DNA from 2 places in the Hominimerdicola aceti genome. Region 2 is predicted to be linked to the other one. Evidence: a T-box and tRNA genes for the amino acid it is inferred to sense, from the RefSeq annotation. Region 2 holds a T-box; the other holds one or more tRNA genes.
What was found. The T-box of region 2 lies ahead of tyrS (tyrosine--tRNA ligase). A T-box ahead of a tRNA ligase gene usually reads a tRNA of that ligase, here a tRNA-Tyr.
Positions count from the first base shown of each region.

Region 1: it encodes a tRNA-Tyr, which carries the amino acid that the T-box ahead of tyrS (tyrosine--tRNA ligase) is inferred to sense. The anticodon was not compared.

Region 1 covers NZ_JAOQJZ010000008.1:46,193-49,610, reverse strand. The annotation lists gene OCV57_RS08780 (substrate-binding domain-containing protein) at 1-1, opposite strand, end outside; gene OCV57_RS08775 (hypothetical protein) at 302-1,270, opposite strand; tRNA gene OCV57_RS08770 (tRNA-Pro) at 1,661-1,737, shown strand; tRNA gene OCV57_RS08765 (tRNA-Thr) at 1,836-1,911, shown strand; tRNA gene OCV57_RS08760 (tRNA-Tyr) at 1,933-2,017, shown strand; gene OCV57_RS08755 (hypothetical protein) at 2,122-2,433, shown strand; gene OCV57_RS08750 (TetR/AcrR family transcriptional regulator) at 2,689-3,312, shown strand; gene OCV57_RS08745 (aldo/keto reductase) at 3,329-3,418, shown strand, end outside.
Region 2 covers NZ_JAOQJZ010000001.1:159,026-162,443, reverse strand. The annotation lists gene OCV57_RS00925 (ABC transporter ATP-binding protein) at 1-1,499, opposite strand, end outside; T-box leader at 1,819-2,056, shown strand; gene tyrS (tyrosine--tRNA ligase) at 2,121-3,338, shown strand.

The DNA of each region.
Region 1 (3,418 bases), on a different contig from region 2:
TGATATAAAACCTCTTTCTTATACTTGCCCTTTGGGCTTTTTGATTTGCACCTTTTCTCTCTGCACCCTGTGTGCAGGTCTTCATGTTATTTCTATTCAGGTGATATACTTATGATACATCAGCATTGTAAAATCAGTAACCGAAGTAACGTAAAGTCATTGTAAGATGTTTGCAAAGGAATTTACACACAAAAACGGGCTTTACACTGCTATGCACAATGTAAAATACTTTTGTATAAACAAAAAGTGCGTTCTCACAAGGAAAACGCACTTTGTAAAATCGGTGATATTCTATTTAAAATCAGTAGCTCTGTACAAGTACAACTGAGCCGTCTGCCTTATTATATGCGGCGCTGTAGCCGTGACCATCTTCTGTAAAGACGTAATAGTACATGAAGCCTGCGTCCTCAGTTCTGTATTCATATGAAGACACCTTGCCGTCTATCTGAGCTGTGATAGCGGCGACAGCCTTTGCAGAATCTCCGCTCTCGGCTGATGTAGTTGTTGTAGTTTCGTCAGGCTTTGAGTCTGCTTTAGTTGTGGTAGTTGTTGTAGTTTCTGTATCTGAGGCAGTTGTTGTGGTAGTTGTCGTTGTTTCTGTATCAGGTGCAGAGGTTTCGGTGGCTGGTGTTGAGCTTTCGTCAGCCGGCTGTGAGGTAGTGGTATTTGTGTCAGTAGAAACTGCACTGCTCTCGGTATCGACGAACACTCCTCCCTTACTGTCGTCATCAGCGGAAACAGTTGTTTTTGGCTTTGTAGTAGTGGTCTTATTATTTGTTCCGCCAAAGCCGAAGATCTTATATCCTGCAACTATAGCAAGAATGACCACCACAAGTATACCCACTGTGATAGTGGCAGTAATTGCAAAGAGCTTCTTTCTGGAAGCGTCATCGTTATCCTCTGTATCATCATCGGAATAATCGTTTTCATCGTCAGAATAGCCGCCATTATCATAATTATCCTGATAATTCTCACAGCCGTCATTATTATCATGGCTATCAGCTATTGGTGTGGAGAAAAACTCTGTAGGCTCTTCCGGCTGTTTAGGCACGGTAAAAGCTCTTGTTTTCTCTTCATACTCCTGTGCCTCCTGCTTTGTGAACACTCTTGTTCTGTCAGCATCGTCAGCAGAGGTGAAATTCTGCTCCTCCTGCTTGCTGTCTTCCGTAACAGGCGTGCTTTCGTCTATAAGCAGGTTATGGCAATACTTACAGAGTATTGCTTCTTCGGATATTTCCTTATGGCAAAAAGGACATTCCTTTGTTTTCATTTTTACTTTCCTCCCGAATATTATCTGTTAAATATAATGATAACACAAACCATTTTAAAAATCAACAGGTTTCACCAAAATATCATCAAATTATACCATTCTTTTAAAAAAGGCTCTTTTATGGACATTATTTTTGATGTTTTCGTATGATATCACGGTATAATTTGTTGAAGTATGACATTTGTGTCGCTTTTAAGCAGGGCATAATTGTGCAAGTATACAAAGTGATAAAAAACCTATTGACAAAACGGGCATTGGGGAGTATAATAATTAAGCTGTCTGATGACGCAGACAAATGCTTCACAGAAACATCTATGAAGCTCAAGGCACACAAAGCTTGGAACTTTTCCGTGGCTGGAGACTTTTCCCCACCGTGTGCAACGTCAACTACGAGGCGTAACTCAGTTTGGTAGAGTGCTTGGTTTGGGACCAAGATGCCGCAGGTTCAAGTCCTGTCGCCTCGACCACTTTATTAAAAAAATGAAAACAAAATAAAAAGTGCTTGACAAGTGTTTGGAGATATGATATAATAGATATCGTCAGTTCGACAGATCAAGCAATACAAGCTGGTGTAGCTCAGTTGGTAGAGCAGCTGATTTGTAATCAGCAGGTCGGGGGTTCGAGTCCGTCCACCAGCTCCATTATTTTGTTTTCATTCATATGGGAGAATTCCCGAGTGGCCAAAGGGGGCAGACTGTAAATCTGTTGCTTCTAGCTTCGGTGGTTCGAATCCACCTTCTCCCACCAAAAAGCTCGCAGATTTCTGCGGGCTTTTTTTGTTTTATCTTGACAGGTATGACTGCGATATGATATAATCGAAAAAATCAGAATGTCATGGGGTGGTAGAGTTTATGAAAAGACACGTTTTGATACTTTTTGCGGCTGTCATTTTCACGCTTACACTTGCCAGTTGCACGTCAAAATATGACGCTGAGGACTTTATCGGAAAGACTTCGGCGGAGATAGTTGACGAGAACGGGGATTTTGACTGCGTTATTGGCGAGGCTGATGACGGAATATACTCAAACTGCAAGTGCGGATACACCATAAAGGAAAAGAAAGCGGGGTTTTTAGGCTCGTCGGACGAGGTTTTCTTTTTCATATGCTTTGATGAAAACAGCGGCGCGACAAGTTGTGCAGAAGGTGTTCGGCCTGGGGGATAAGGGTATTTTTGAGGAAGATGAGCAGAAATATCTTGAGGATATCAGGAATTTGATATTATGTATATGGGTTTTATAAATGGAAAGAGCAAGCTTGGGGAACTTGCTCTTTTTTGTTATGTGCTTTGGCAGGGTCTTGAAAGGTGAAAGATAGGCGAAAAGTCAAGTCGGACTATTGACACGATGTCAGAATGGTGGTATAATGTGTGCAAAGGATATTCTGACGTGGTGTCAGAATAGAGCGTGGGAGGTAAAAAAATGCCGAAGGGGTCACAGGAGCTGACTAATGCCAGAAAGGACGAGATAATAAACGCTTGCGAAAAGCTTTATCAGACAATGAATTTCAGGGACATTACCATAAAAGAGATCGGTAACGCAACGTCTTTTACGAGGACGTCGGTATACAACTATTTTCACACCAAGGAGGAGATCTTTCTCGCTCTTATGCAGAGGGAATATGAACTTTGGACGGGGGAACTGAAAAAACTACGTGAGGAAAATGATGTCATGAACAAGTGGACGTTTGCTCACAAGCTTGCTTTTTCGCTTTCTCAGCGTGGGACGCTTTTAAAGCTGCTTTCCATGAACCACTATGACATGGAGGAGCACAGCCGAATGGAGAGGCTGGTGGAATTCAAGGTGGCGTATGGGCAGGCTTTGGAGGAGGTACGGCTATGTCTTATGCACTTCTTCCCTGACATGACGGATGGGGATATACACGATTTTATATACTCGTTCTTCCCCTTTATGTTCGGCATTTATCCTTACACCTCTGTGACTGACAAACAGCGTGAGGCCATGGAACTGGCTGGGGTGAAATACTCCTTTCCTACGGCTTACGAGATAACCATTGCGGAAGTGAAAAGACTTTTGGGGATTTGACAAAGGAGGCAGAATAATGGAATACGCAAAGCTTGGAAACACGAACATTGCGGTATCAAAGCTGTGCATAGGCTGCATGAGTTTTGGCAAGGCAGGCACTATGCAT
Region 2 (3,418 bases):
GCAGAGGCTGAGTCGTCAAGAATGAGTATCTCAGGATCACCAACCAATGCTCTTGCAATGGTAAGTCTTTGACGCTGACCGCCTGAGAGGTTTTTGCCCTCCTGCAAGATCATTTCGTCAAGCTTATCAGGCTTTTTCTCTACAAAGTCTTTTGCCTGAGCAATGTCAAGAGCGTTCCAGATATCCTCGTCCGTGGCGTTTTTATCACGCCACTGCATATTGTGTCTTATAGTACCCTTAAAGAGGACAGCTTTCTGAGGAACAATGCCTATCATACCTCTGAGCTGTGAGAATGGGTACTCTTTTACGTCAACGCCGTCAACGAGGACTTCGCCCTGACGGACGTCATAAAATCTTGGTATAAGGTTGATAAGAGAGGTTTTACCCGAGCCTGTACCACCGATTATACCGATAGTTTCGCCTTTCATGGCTTTGAAGCTTATACCCGAAAGGGAGTCGGCTTCTGCTGATGCGTACGAGAAGAAACAGTTCCTAAACTCTACGCATGGGGCATTACCGTCAGTTGCGACAGGCTTATTATCCTTATCGGATACACTTGGCTCCACAGCGAAAACGTCGTTTATTCTAATAGCGGAAGCCTGCATTTTGGTGATATTTGTAACGAGTATCGCCATAGCAAGGAGTGCCAAGAGTATCTGGTTCATATAGTTTACAAGGGCTATCACTTCGCCCTGTGAGATAGAGCCTGAATAAACTGTTTTGCCGCCAAACCAAATGATAGCGATGATAGCGAAGTTTACGATAACATAGGTGGCAGGGTTCATAAGGGCGGAAATTCTTCCTGCGATAATCTGCTGACGTTTGAGCTCTTCGGTATTATCAGCGAACTCTTTTTCCTCGTCTTTCTGACGGGAAAATGCTCTGATAACTCTTGCACCTGTGAGAGTTTCGCTTGTCATAAGGTTAGTTTTATCCAGCTTTTTCTGGATATTCTTATACTGCGGGATAGTGATGTGCATTATAAGGTAGATAACATAGGCAAGGCAAGGTGCGATTATCAGGAAGATAAGGGTAAGCTTCACTGAGATAGAGAATGCCATTATGATTGAGCCTAAAACGATAAAAGGCGAACGAAGAAACAGACGAAGGAGGATATTCACGCCCTGCTGAGCGGTATTGATATCCGCTGTCATTCGTGTGACGAGGGTATGGCTTCCAACGCTGTCTATCTCCGCATAGGACAGTGAATTGATATGCTTGAAGAGGTCACGTCGGAGGGCTGTTCCAAAGCCTAGGGACGCTTTTGCGGCGAAATACTGAGCAGTCAGCGCACAAGCCAGACCACAGAAGGCGAGGAGAACAAGCACGCCACCCATTTTATAGATATAGGGTTTATCTTGATTTTTTATACCCACGTCGATGATATTAGCCATAACAAGTGGCACTGCAAGCTCGAAGCAGGCTTCGATAAGCTTAAACAGCGGACCGATTATGCTTTCTTTTTTATAGTTTTTCAGATACCTAAAAAGCTTCAGCATTTTTCTTTCTCCCAACTAAATAAAATCATATAAATTTTATTATATCATATGTTTTTGTACATTTGTAGACGAATAAGTTAATTCTTTAAAAAAGTGGGGGATAATGCAGGGGCAAAAAATTTGCACGTCTTTATACACCGGCATAGTTTGTGATGATTCAAGCCTCGCACCTCCGAGCGGGACGCCGAGGGCGTCGTCCCCTACAATAATCATCGCCGCAGGCGATACCTTCATTCCTCATTTCTCACTCCTCATTCCTCACTCCTAAAAAAGGGGGTTGACAAAAGGGTGAAAGTGTGCTATAGTCATATCAATAGGTTTAAATGCTATGACGGAAATAAGTAGCCTTTTGCGAAATTTCAGAGAGCTTTCGGTCGGTGAGAGAAAGCATTTCTACAAAGTGTGAATACATTCCTGAGCTGTTCGCTGAGAAAGCTTTTGCGTAAGGCGAAACGGTTTGCACACGTTACAGTGCTGTGGCTTCGCTTTCTGCTGAGCCTGTAAGGTCGGGAGTTTCCCGATAAACTGAGGTGGTACCACGATAATTCGTCCTCTGACAGATATTCTGTCAGGGGATTTTTTATTTATGTACCGCAAAAAAATAATACGGAGGTATGAAAAATGACAGTATTTGAAGAACTGAAAAGAAGAGGTCTTCTTGCTCAGCTTACTGATGAGGAGGAGATAAAGGAGCTTATCAACGCAGGTAAAGCGACTTTCTACATTGGTTTTGACCCAACTGCTGATTCACTCCACGTTGGTCACTTTATGGCACTTTGCCTTATGAAGCGTTTGCAAATGGCAGGCAACAAGCCTATCGTTCTTATCGGAGGCGGTACGGCTATGATAGGCGACCCGTCAGGCAAGACTGATATGAGAAAAATGATGACAAAGGAAACTATCAACCACAATGTTGAATGTTTCAAAAAGCAGATGTCACACTTCATTGATTTTTCTGATGACAAGGCTATTATCGTAAACAATGGCGATTGGCTTCTCGACCTTAATTATGTTGATGTACTTCGTGACGTTGGTGCTTGCTTCTCTGTAAACAAGATGCTTACATTCGAGTGCTACAAGCAGAGAATGGAAAGGGGTCTTACTTTCCTTGAATTTAACTACATGATAATGCAGTCATACGACTTCTACAGACTTTTCCAGGATTACGGCTGTAATATGCAGTTCGGCGGTGACGATCAGTGGGCTAATATGCTGGGCGGCACTGAGCTTATCAGAAAGAAACTTGGCAAGGACGCTTATGCAATGACTATCACTCTCCTGCTCAACTCTGAGGGCAAGAAAATGGGCAAGACAGAAAAGGGTGCTGTATGGCTCGACCCTGAAAAGACTTCTCCATACGAGTTCTATCAGTATTGGAGAAACGTTGGTGACGCTGATGTTATCAAGTGCCTGAAGATGCTCACATTCGTTCCTATCGAGGAGATAGAGGAAATGGAGAAACACATGGAGGGTGCCGAATACAACAAGGCTAAGGAGCTTTTGGCTTACGAGCTGACAAAGCTTGTTCACGGCAAAGAAGAGGCTGACAAGGCTGACGCTGCGGCAAAGGCTATTTTTGCAGGCGGCGGAAACAGCGACGATATGCCTAGCACGACTATTGCGGCGGCTGATCTTACTGACGGCAAGATAGGTATTCTTACGCTTCTTGTTAAGTGCGGACTTTGTCCTTCAAATGGCGAGGCTAGACGTCTTGTTACTCAGAACGGCATTGCGGTGAATGGCGAGAAATTCACTGACCCTAAGGGTCTTGTTGATCTCTCTGAGCCTGTTGTTATCAAGAAGGGCAAGAAGGTTTTCCACAAGGCTATTGCGGAATAATATAGTACAAAATAATTTCCACGGGTGGACAGAAGTTCACCCGTTTTTTGTATATATATAAGGCTTTTTGCAATATTCAT